2 regions of the Massilia sp. BAP21 genome follow, and region 1 is predicted to be linked to the other one. Evidence: predicted binding sites of a transcription regulator. Region 1 holds the regulator's gene; the other holds the start of a gene.

The links. The regulator LexA, encoded in region 1, represses DNA repair genes until DNA is damaged. The targets are predictions, from matches to a motif close to ACTGTATNNNNATACAGT.
Region 2: imuA (translesion DNA synthesis-associated protein ImuA) is a predicted target of LexA. The motif match lies at 4,760-4,777, and genes of this name have one in related genera.

Annotation. Positions count from the first base shown of each region.
Region 1 is NZ_CM173596.1:538,825-544,856, reverse strand. Features, by position in the region: gene ACWYRN_RS02435 (SPOR domain-containing protein) at 1-12, shown strand, start outside; gene ACWYRN_RS02430 (CvpA family protein) at 29-517, shown strand; gene purF (amidophosphoribosyltransferase) at 555-2,081, shown strand; gene ACWYRN_RS02420 (cystathionine gamma-synthase family protein) at 2,090-3,331, shown strand; gene ACWYRN_RS02415 (tetratricopeptide repeat protein) at 3,356-4,090, shown strand; gene lexA (transcriptional repressor LexA) at 4,283-4,918, opposite strand; gene rpsF (30S ribosomal protein S6) at 5,150-5,542, shown strand; gene priB (primosomal replication protein N) at 5,587-5,880, shown strand; gene rpsR (30S ribosomal protein S18) at 5,923-6,032, shown strand, end outside.
Region 2 is NZ_CM173596.1:3,385,725-3,391,756, reverse strand. Features, by position in the region: gene ACWYRN_RS14950 (response regulator transcription factor) at 582-1,244, shown strand; gene ACWYRN_RS14945 (sensor histidine kinase) at 1,220-2,566, shown strand; gene ACWYRN_RS14940 (Y-family DNA polymerase) at 2,620-4,101, opposite strand; gene imuA (translesion DNA synthesis-associated protein ImuA) at 4,031-4,738, opposite strand; gene ACWYRN_RS14930 (putative Na+/H+ antiporter) at 4,987-6,032, shown strand, end outside.

The DNA of each region.
Region 1 (6,032 bases):
GTTCCGGTGTAAGCGTGGTCGGGGCAGCGTGACGATTTTCGATTATCTGGTATTGTTCGTGCTGATTTCCTCCGTCATCATCAGCACCATGCGTGGCCTGGTGAAGGAAATCCTGTCGCTGCTGGGCTGGGTCGTCGCCTTCGTGGTGGCGAACGCCTACGGCGCCCAGCTCGCGCCGCTGTTGCCGGAAATGATTCCCGGCGATACGGTGCGCCTGATGGTGGCCTTTGTTGCTCTATTCCTAGGCGTGCGCATCCTGATGGGGCTGCTGGCGCTGGCGCTCGGTTCGCTGATCGAGGCGGCCGGGCTGACCCTGGCGGACCGCGGCCTCGGTGGACTGTTTGGCCTGGCGCGCGGTATTGTCATGGTGCTGGCCGCCGTCATATTGTGTTCGATGACTTCCATTCCCCAACAAGCATTCTGGAAAGAAGCGCTTTTATCGCCCCTGGCGGAGACCGGTGCACGCACGGTCAAGCCTTTCCTTCCCGCTGCCCTGGCGCAGCATGTTCAGTTTTGATCTTTCTGTAACTGCATTCAGTTCTTAGGAGCACACCATGTGTGGCATCGTCGGCGTCGTCTCGCAAACTCCCGTCAACCAGCTCTTGTACGACGCATTGCTGCTGCTGCAGCACCGCGGCCAGGATGCGGCGGGCATTGCAACCAATCACAGCAGCATGTTCTCGATGTACAAGGCCAACGGCCTGGTGCGTGACGTGTTCCGCACCCGTAACATGCGTTCGCTGCAGGGGAACACCGGCATCGGTCACTGCCGCTACCCGACCGCCGGTTCGTCGAGCGAGGAAGAAGCGCAGCCGTTCTACGTGAACGCACCGTTCGGCATTACCCTGGCCCACAACGGCAACCTGACGAACCAGGCCGAGCTGAAAGACGCGCTGTTCCGTAACGACCGCCGCCACATCAATACCAATTCCGACTCGGAAGTGCTGCTGAACGTGCTGGCCCACGAGATCCAGGTCGCGGCGAATGGCTATTCGCTCGACGCCGAGGCCCTGTTCAAGGCGGTCGGCATCGTGCACAAGCGCGTGCGCGGCGCCTACGCTGTCGTCGCCCAGATCGCCGGCCACGGCATGCTGGCCTTCCGCGACCCCTACGGCATCCGTCCGCTGTGCCTGGGCATGAACGAGGGCGAGCACGGCATCGAATACATGGTGGCGAGCGAATCGGTGGCGCTGGAAGGCATCGGCTTCCGTTTCGTGCGCGACATCGCGCCGGGCGAAGCCGTGTTCATCGGCGACGATGGCCAATTGCACGCGCGCCAGTGCGCGGAAAACCCATCGCTAAACCCCTGCGCCTTCGAATACGTGTACCTGGCGCGCCCGGACTCGGTGATCGACGGCGCCTCGGTGTATGCCACCCGCCTGAAAATGGGTGAATACCTGGCCGACAAGATCCGCAAGGAAATCCCGGTCGAGGAAATCGACGTCGTCATGCCGATTCCCGATTCCTCGCGTCCCGCTGCGATCCAGCTGGCGCTCAAACTCGGCGTCGAATACCGCGAAGGTTTTATTAAAAACCGCTACATCGGCCGTACTTTCATCATGCCGGGGCAGGGCATGCGCAAGAAGTCGGTGCGCCAGAAGCTGAACGCGATCGGCTCCGAGTTCAAGGGCAAGAACGTGCTGCTGGTCGACGACTCCATCGTGCGCGGCACCACCAGCCGCGAGATCGTGCAGATGGCGCGCGAAGCCGGCGCCCGCAAGGTGTTCTTCGCGTCGGCGGCGCCGCCGGTGCTGTTCCCGAACGTGTACGGCATCGACATGCCGACCCGCGACGAGCTGATCGCCTACGGCCGCACGGTCGAGGAAGTGTGCAAGGAAATCACGGCCGACCGCCTGGTCTACCAGGACATCGATGCGCTGAAGCGCTCGATCTCGGACGTGAACCCGGAACTGACCAACTTCGAGGCTTCGTGCTTCGACGGCGTGTACGTGACCGGCGACGTGACCCCGGCCTACCTGGACAACCTGGAATCGGCGCGCCACAACGGCGGCAAGCCGGCGCCGGCGGAGGATGCCGTGCGTACCCAGCTGAACCTGAACCCACCGGTCGCCGCGGAATAAAGTGCACCATGAGCGATAAAAAGAACTACGGTTTCACCACCACCATCCTGCACAACGATCGCCGCAAGACGATCGAGCAGGGCTCGCTGCACAAGCCGGTGCACACCTCGGTGGCATTCGGCTACAACGATGCGCGCCAGCTGGCCTCGGTGTTCCAGGGCAAGGAGCCGGGCTTCCGCTACGGCCGCCAGGGCAACCCGACCGTGTCCGCGCTGGAAGACAAGGTCACGAAGATGGAAGACGGCGTCGCCACCCTGTGCTTCGGCACCGGCATGGCGGCCATCGGCGCGCTGTTCCAGGCGCTGTTGAAGGCGGGCGACCACATCGTCTCGTCGAGCTTCCTGTTCGGCAACACCAACAGCTTGTGGCAGACGGTGGCAGGGCAGGGCGTGGACGTGTCGTTTGTCGACGCCACCGACGTGGCCAACGTGGAAGCGGCCTTGACGCCAAACACGCGCTTCGTGTTCGTCGAGACGATTGCCAACCCGCGCACCCAGGTGGCGGACCTCAAGCGCATCGGCGAGCTGTGCCGTGCGCGCGGCATCCTGTACGTGGTCGACAACACCATGACCACGCCGTATCTCTTCCGCCCGAAGGACGTGGGCGCCGGCCTGGTCGTGAATTCGCTGACCAAGTCGATTGCCGGCCACGGTATTGCGCTGGGTGGTGCGCTGACCGATACCGGGCTGTTCGACTGGAGCGCCTATCCGAATATCGCCGACAACTTCCGCAAGCAGCCGGCCGCCAACCAGGGCATGGCGCAGCTGCGCGCGAAGGCCCTGCGCGACTTCGGCGCCTCGCTCGGGCCGGAAGCTGCGCACCACATCGCGGTCGGCGCCGAAACGCTGGCGCTGCGCATGGAGCGCACCACGGGCAATGCGCTGGCGCTGGCGCGCATGCTGGAAGCGGACGAGCGCGTGGCAGCCGTGCACTACCCGGGCCTGGCATCGCACCCGCAGCATGGGGTGACGACGGAACTGTTCCGCGCCGGCGGCTCGCTGCTGAGCTTCGAGCTGAAGGACGGCATCGATTGCTTCGATTACCTGAACCGCCTGAAGCTGGCCATCCCGGCGAGTAACCTGGGCGATACCCGTACCCTGGTGATTCCGGTGGCGCACACGATCTTCTTCGAGATGGGCGCCGAGCGCCGCGCCAGCATGGGCATTGCCGAGTCGCTGATCCGGGTCTCGGTGGGCATCGAGGACACCGAGGACTTGCTGGAAGACTTCCGCGCGGCACTTGGCGCGTAATCCATACTGAAGAGACGCGACAACATGAAGAAAACTGCGCTGCTGTTTGCCGGCCTGCTGCTGGCAGGATTTGTTCACGCGGGCGAGCTGGAAGACGCCAAGGCCTTGTTCGAGCAGAAGAAGTATCCCGAAGCCATGAAGCTGTACACCAAGCTGGCGAATGCCGGCAACGTCGAGGCCCAGCAGAGCCTGGGCCAGATGTACTGGTATGGCGAAGCGGGCGAGGTCGACGAGGCCAAGGCCACGGCGTGGTTCACCAAGGCAGCGGCCAAGGGCAACAAGGTGGCTGCGGATTCGCTGGTGATCATGCAGCAGCGCGTCGCGCGCCGTGCCGACATCGATTACTGGGTGTCGAAGTACGATGGCGAAGACCTGAAGTCCGGCAAGTTCCACTGCCCGGCGCCGCGCGTGCCACCGATCTCGAAGCAGAGCGACGAGATCGACCGGGTCGCGAATGCGATCAACAAATGGCAGGATTGCTACAACGGCTTCGTGCAGAACCTGAATGCGGTGTCGCCCCTGTCGAACCGGATTCCGGCCGATGTGGCCAAGCTGATGAACGCGACCGAGATGGAAAAGGCCAAGGCCCACCTGGCGCAGGTGCAGGAGAACGTGTCGGAAGAAGCCAAGGTCGGCGCCAAGATGACGCTGGCGGACGTGGCGGTGTGGCGTTCGGCGACCGAGGCCTATATCGCCGAGCACAATGCGATCGTGAACAAGGCGCCGAAGGAAGATTCGATCTCGAGCAAGCGCAAGTAACGCTTTTGTAGGGTGGGCTCTTGAGCCCACGCGGTACGACACCTGCATGTCGAACAAAATCCCGTCAGGATTGCCGTACGGTGCGACGCAAGGTGTTTCGACTGATTAAGCGTTCTACCGCGTGGGCTCGAGAGCCCACCCTACGAAAAGCAAAAAGGCCGCGTCAGCGGCCTTTTCTACGTCAGCACAAAATCAGTGCCAGCTGCGCATCAAGCCCACCGCCAGGCCTTCCAGCGCGAACTCGTCGCCCGGCGCAACCTGGATCACCTTGAAGTCCGGATTTTCCGGCAGCAGCTCGATCAGTTCGCCCGTCTTGCGGTAGCGCTTCACCGTCACATCCTCGCCCAGGCGCGCAACGACGATCTGGCCGTTCTTGGCGCTGTCGACCTTTTTCACGGCCAGGAAGTCGCCATCCATGATGCCGGCGTCGCGCATCGACCAGCCGCGCACCTTCAGCAAGAAGTCGGGACGGGCCGCGAACATGGCCGGGTCGACGTTGTAGGTCGCTTCCACGTGTTCCTGCGCCAGGATAGGGGAACCCGCCGCCACGCGGCCGACGAGCGGCAGCGACATCAGCAGGGCAGGCGGGATGACCGGCAGCGCCGGTTCGCTGGAGGCGCCGATCAGGCGGATGCCGCGCGAGGTGCCCGACACGATCTCGATCGCGCCTTTACGCGCCAGGGCTTGCAGGTGCTCCTCGGCCGCGTTGGCCGACTTGAAGCCCAATTCCTTCGCGATCTCGGCGCGGGTCGGCGGGAAGCCGGTGTTGTCGATCGCTTCCTTGATCAGGTTGAGGATCTGTTCTTGCCTTGCAGTGAGCTTGAGCATGGGTATACCACTGGTTATCGATTCAGACTGTATTTTTGTACAGTGCTTCGCATAATGCAAGGGTAAATGCAAATAAATCCCACTTTTCGCTTGCCGGGTTGTCGCAAGAGCGGTACAAACCCCCGCGATTGCCATGCCGCCGGCTTCGCGTTATAATTGCCGGCTTTCCCTTCCCACACTCGTCTTGACGCCGAGGTGGGCATTTGTTTAAACGTCCTCAAGGAGTGTTGCATGCGTCATTATGAAATCGTTTTTATCGTCCACCCGGACCAAAGCGAGCAAGTCCCGGCGATGATCGAGCGTTACAAGGCCAGCGTCACCGCGCGCGGCGGTAACATCCATCGCGTGGAAGACTGGGGCCGTCGCCAGATGGCTTACCAGATCCAGAAGCTGCCGAAGGCACACTACATCTGCATGAACATCGAATGCGACAACGAGACCCTGGTCGAGCTGGAAACCGCATTCAAGTTCAATGATGCCGTGCTGCGTCACCTGACCGTGAAGATGAAGAAAGCTGAAACCGCTCCATCGCCAATGATGAAGTCGGTCCAGCGCGAAGACGCAGCCAAGAGCCACCGCGCAGAAGCCCCAGCGGCTGCTGCTGCCCCAGCTGCTGCTGCCTAAATTCTTTCCCCAGGATTCGTGAACGGGCGTGAGCCCGAAGTGAAGTGAACCAGCTACAAGTCGTCGCCACCATCGCTGAACGCGACGTACTGCGCTATACCCCGGCCGGCGTGCCGATCGTTTCGGCAATCCTGCTGCACAGTTCGCAGCAGGTCGAGGCAGGGGTGGCAAGGCTGGTGGAGTTCGAAATAGCCGCGTTCGCCGCGGGAGAAATTTCGGGCCGCTTCGCTAGCGCCGAGTTGGGCGCCGCCCACCGGTTCACGGGATTCCTGGCCAAGAAGAACCGCAACAGCAAAGCCCTGGTGTTTCACATCATTGATTTCAGTGCCGCCGCTTAAATAATTCAGCGGCCCACCTTTTAGATATACAGGAGCCTCAAAATGGCATTCGGTAAAAAGTTCGACAAAAACAAAGCCAAGGAAAAACTGAAGCGCAAACAGCAGAACCCGCTGTTCAAGCGCAAGAAGTTCTGCCGCTTCACCGCCGCCGG
Region 2 (6,032 bases), 2.8 Mb from region 1:
GCTTCGCGGCTTTTGCCCTGGCTTTTGCTTTCGTTCTTGCTTTTGCCTTTGTTTTTGCTTTTGCCTTTGTTCTTGCTTTTGCCTTTTTTTTTGCCTTCGCTTTTGTTTTTGCCTTCGCCGTGGCGGAGGAATGGCTGCCGTTGGCGTGCACGGGCGATGCGGAACCCAGCAGGAATGCCAGGGACAGGAAAACGAGGACCAGTATTTTCATCTTCGAAAGAGGCAAGCAACGCCTCCGCCGCCCTCGGTCGGACAGCGGAGCATACGAATCCGGCCATCGTAATGGCCGAGAATTAGCAAACACTTAGCGATGAGCAGGATCGTCCGGTGCGCCGGCGCGGCGCCCAGCATCTCAAGTACGCTAAGGCTTCGCTAAGTGTTTCCTCCTAACATGACGCGCTCGCACGAACCCGGCCGGGCAGGCGCCAGCGAACGCGGCCCCGTGCCGGCCGCTGGTAAGCTTGGCGGCGTAATTTGGCGGCGTAATACAGGAGAAAGCAAGACATGAAAGTAGCGACGACGGGCCTGGCCCCGGCAGGGCGCACGGCATGCGGTGGCCCGCCGTCCCGGGGAACCGGCCGATGAGAGTGCTGCTGGTGGAGGACGACCCGATGATCGGCAGCGTGGTCCAGCATGCGCTGCGCGACGCCAGCTATGCGGCCGACTGGGTGGTCGACGGCGAGGCTGCGCTGACAGCGCTGCGCACCCTGGAATACGGGCTGGTCCTGCTCGACCTGAACCTGCCCCGCATCGACGGCATGGCCGTGCTGCGCTCGGTGCGCCAGGCGCGCAACGACGTGCCGGTGCTGGTGCTCACGGCGCGCGAGGCCACCGAGGACCGCGTGGCCGGCCTCGATGGCGGGGCCGACGACTACCTGGTCAAGCCGTTCGCGATGAGCGAGCTGCTGGCGCGGATGCGCGCCCTGACCCGGCGCAAGGAGGGCAGCGCCAGCCCGGTGCTCGGGAACGGCATCGTCGCCCTCGACCCGGCCACCCACGAGGCCCGCACCGCGACGGCGACGGTGCGCCTGACCGCGCGCGAATTTCCCCTGCTGCAGGCGCTGCTGGTGCGCCCGGGCGCCATCCTCTCGCGTGCGGAGCTGGAACACCGCGTCTACGGCTGGGACGAGGAAGTCGAGAGCAATGCGATCGAATTCCTGATCCACTCGCTGCGCAAGAAACTCGGCAGCGAAATCATCAAGAATGTACGGGGCGTCGGATGGATGGTCGCGAAGGGCCGGTAGCGGCATCGCTGCGTTTCAGGCTGTCGCTGTGGATCTCGACGGCGATCCTGCTCGGCGCCGCCGTGGCCGGCCTGTATTCGTACGTCGACGCCACCAGCGATGCCCACCATGACCAGGACACGCAACTGCGGCAGGTCGGCTACCTGATCAGCAGGCTCGATGCCGTACCGACCTCGCCGATGGCGCGCGAACGGGTCGGCGACGTCGACTTCGATGCGCGCCTGGTCGTGCGCTTCATCGACGCGCCCGGCGTGCCCGTGCCGAAACCGGAACGGCCGCCGCATTTTTCACCTGCCCTGCCCGACGGCCTGCAGACCGTGACCAGCGGCAGCGAGACCTGGCGCGTCTTCATCCGCACCAACTCCCGCGGCGTGCGCGTCGCGGTGGCGCAGCAGACGGCCGTGCGCGACGCGGCGGCGCGTGCGAATGCCTTGCGCGCGGTGACGCCGGTTTTGTTCCTGGGGCCGCTGCTGGTGCTGATGGTGACGCTGCTGGTGCGGACCATGTTCCAACCGCTGCAAAAGCTTGCCGCGCAAGTGCGCGAGCGCCCGGAACACGACCTCGGGGAACTCGACCGGGCTGCACTCCCGTCGGAAGCCTGGCCTTTCGTGGCCGAGATCAACAAGCTGATCGGCCGCACGGTGCGCGCGCTGTCGCTGCAGCGGCGCTTCATCGCCGACGCCGCGCACGAGCTGCGCTCACCCATGACCGCCCTGTCGCTGCAGGCGGAACGGCTGGCGGCCAGCGACATGCAGGGCGAGGCGCGGGAACGGCTGGGCGCCCTATCGGCGGGCCTGGCGCGCACCCGTATCCTGCTCGACCAGTTGCTGACCCTGGCGCGCACCCAGGAGTCGGGCAATGGCCGGCTGGCGCAGGTGGCCTTGAAGAAGACGATCCAGGAATGCCTCGAGGACCTGGTGCCGCTGGCCGAAGCCAGGGCGATCGACCTGGGCGTGGTGGGCGATGCCGACCCGACCGTCGCCGGGCACGCCGTGGATATCGCCATCCTCGTGAAAAACCTGGTCGAGAACGCCATCCGGTATACGCCCGAAGGCGGCCGCATCGACATCAGCGTGACCGAGGCCGGCGGCCGCGTCGTGCTCGACATCGACGACACGGGCATCGGCATTCCTGAGGAAGAACGGGAGCGCGTGTTCGATCCTTTCTACCGCGTGCTCGGCAACGGCGCGATCGGCTCCGGCCTCGGCCTGGCCATCACGGCGTCGATCGCGCGCCAGGCCGGTGCCGGCATTGCGCTGCTGGACAGGCCCGACGGCATGCGGGGATTGCGTGCGCGCGTGACGTTTCCGGCGGCACGCTGAGCATGCCGGCTCCCGGCCGCGGCGGCAGGTCATGGCGCCGCCCGGGCTGCCGGTCAGCCGAACAGGCCATGCAGGTACCACCGCGGCGCCTCTTCCTCGCCCGAGCCGACGATGCGCTCGCGGTATACCCAGTACAGCGTGTGATCCTGCCCTTCCGCGACAAAATAATCCCGCGTCTGCGTCTGGCTCCACCACCCCGCCTCGATCCGCTCCGCCACCGACGCCATCTTCAGGGGCGATCCATAGAATGGCCGGTGATTGCGCATCAAGAGCGCAATCGGCTTGGCCAGGATCCAGGTCGGCCGCGCCAGGCTTTCGACGTCCGGCGGCATCTGCGCCGAGCGCGCCGTTTCGCGCACCTTTTCCTGCACCGGTACCCAGCTGTTGGCCACCTCGGGCCGGTAATCGGCCTGCGGCAGGGCCTGCAGCACATTCTCCGGCCCCAGGCGTGCGGTCAGGAGTTCGAACATGCGCAGGCGGTCTTCCTCGCTGCCGCCCGGCTCGGGAAACAGCGATTCGTTCGGCGGCGCCATCGGCTGCACCTGGTTGGCGTCGAGCACCAGGGCAATCACCGGCGCTTCCAGGGTCAGCTTGGCCAGGCGTTCGCGCAGCAGGCGCACCAGGTGTTCGTCGCGCCAGGTGGGCTCGGCCAGCGCGATCTCGACCGGCGTGGGCGGACGCGCCACCCTGCCCCGCTCATGCTCCAGCAGCAGTGTAATGCGCTCGACGGCCAGCTGGTGCGCGCACAGCCAGCCCGTCAGTTGCTGCACCAGGCGTTCGGCGCCCATCAGGCATTCCTCGGCATTTTCCAGCCGGTCGAAGAGTTCGATCTTCGCGTGGAAACTGGTGGGCGCCTCGACCCATTCGAACAATTCGGGCGCCATGCCGTAGGCGGCGTCGAGCATGTCGAGCAGCGCGCGTCCGCAGCGCCGCTGCAAACCCGGACGTGGCAAACGCCGCATGGCGCCCAGGCTGAAGCAGCCGATGCCTTCGAACCAGGTGGCATAGGCGCGCGCCGGCGGCGGCAGGCTGGCGGGCAGGCTGTCGAGCCGGCGCGTGAGCGACTCGATGCGCATGGCGCGGCCGGCGCGGCGCCGCGCCAGCATCCAGGCGCCGCGTGCGGTGGGGGCGCAGCTGAGCACGCCGGAATAGCCGAGCGCACGCAAACTGGCGCGCACGCGCCGGCACAGCGCGCGGATGCCGCCGAACAGGCGCAGGCTGGCGCCGATGTCGATCAGCAGGGTCGATTCCTCGGCCACCGCGACCAGCGGCGTGTACTGCAGCAGCGCCAGCGCCGCCGTGTTCAGGGCTTCGGCCTCGCGCTCGGGCGAGCGCACGTGCAGGCGTGCATCCGGCATCAGCATGAGCACTCCGCCGCGGCGCATGCCGGGTGCTACCCCGGCAGCGCGTGCTGTCGGGGAAGCTGCCAGCACGCGCTCCTGCTCGAGCACGACGCTGCCGGCGTCATTGCACCAGTTCGGGCTGAAGACCTCGAGCGGTAACTGGTGCAGGTGCAGGCCGATCCACAAACGCATGTCGTTGAAGCAAAGTTGGAGTGAGTGGCAGGAACAGCGGCGCTTCGCGCTGCGGCCCCCGGCGTTTGACGAAGCCGACGTCGAGCCCGCCGGCGGCAGGCCGCAGCGACAGGCGTAGCGGCGCCGGCGACGAATCTTGCGCGGCGGCGAGCGGACGCATCATGAAAAACAGGGTTTCGCCGCATTGCGCCGCCAGGTGCAGGCGGCGCAGGCTTTCGCCGCGCACGTGGTTGGCCCAGAACAGCAGCGCGCCGCAACTGCCGCTGCGCAGCACCTGCTCGGCGGCCCACAGCGCGTCGTTGCTGCGCGTGCTGCGCAGCCAGACGAGTTGCGAGGGCGGCAGGCCGAGCGCAGCCAGCGCCAGCGCCTGCGGCGGGTGCGGCGGCTGCAGCAGCACGATGCGGCGCGACGCAGCCGCCACCAGGGCCGGGCGCAGCAGGCGCATTTCGCCAATGCCGGGCTGCTGCAGCAGCAAATCGACCAGGGTGCCGACCGGCCAACCGCCGCCCGGCAATTGCTTCGACAGCACCGGGTGGCCAGTGTCGACGCAACGCGTATTCGCACGGGCCAGCTGCGAGGCCAGCCATAGCGAAGGGTGCAATTCTTCCGGTGAAGTATTGTTTTGTAAGGAAGACATGATTACGGGTAATACAAAAGTACTGGATGGATATACAGTACTAGTTCGTTCAGCTTTTGGCAAGATGTGTATAGTCTGTCTATGTAGGATTTCACCTTGTTCCTGTGTACGCTCAAGCGGGCCACCTCTTTTCAGCCTGGCCAGGCAAGTCATCCGAGCCGCATCAAAAGATGAAATAATGGCGGTTTACCTATTAATCGCCTGACAATGACTGCAGATCTCTTCCATATACAACAGCAAGGCCAGCCATGACCACCATGCAGCTGGTCGGCGCCATCCTGTTCGCCTGCGCCCTCGTCCACACCTTTGCCGCCAAAGGCTTCGAGGTGCTGGCCCACCGCCACCCGCGCCATGCCGGGCTGTTCCATCTGCTGGGCGAGGTCGAGGTGGTATTCGGCTTCTGGGCCATGGTCCTGATCGTGGCCATGGCCCTGATCGGCGGGCCGGGTGCGGCGGTGGACTATACCGAGTCGCGCCAGTTCACCGAGCCGCTGTTCGTGTTCGTGGTGATGGTGATCGCGGCTTCGCGGCCCATCCTGGATGCCGTGCGCTCCCTGCTCGCCACGGTCGCGCGCTTGGTGCCGGTGCGCACCGAAGTAGCCCTGGCCTGGCTCGGCCTGGCCCTGGTGCCGCTGGCCGGTTCCCTGATCACCGAGCCGGCCGCGATGACGCTGGCGGCGCTGATGCTGGCGCCCCAGGTGTTCCGCCCCGGCATACCGGAGGCGCTGAAGTACGGCGCGCTGGGGGTGCTGTTCGTGAACGTGTCGATCGGCGGCACCCTGACCTCGTATGCCGCGCCGCCGGTGTTGATGGTGGCGTCCACCTGGGGCTGGGACAGCGCCTACATGTTCCTGCACTTCGGTTGGCGCGCGGCCCTGGCCGTGCTGGTCAACGCCACCGTCATCACCCTGCTGCTGCGCAAGTACCTGGCGCCCGCCGCCGCGACGAGCGACGCGACGGGCGACGCAAAAACGGTGCCCCTGAAAGTGTCGCTCATCCACCTGGCCTTCCTGGCCGCGGTGGTGCTGCTGGCCCACCATCCGGTGCTCTTCCTGGGCCTGTTCATGCTCTTCCTCGGCTTTACCCAGGCCTACCAGCGCCACCAGGACCCATTGATCCTGAAGGAAGGCCTGCTGGTCGGCTTCTTCCTGGCCGGCCTGGTGGTGCTGGGCGGGATGCAGCAATGGTGGCTGCAGCCGGTCGTCTCCAGCCTGGGGCCGACCGCCCTGTTCTTCGGCGCGCTGGGCCTGACGGCGATTACCGACAATGCCGCCCTCACCTATCTCGGCTCGCT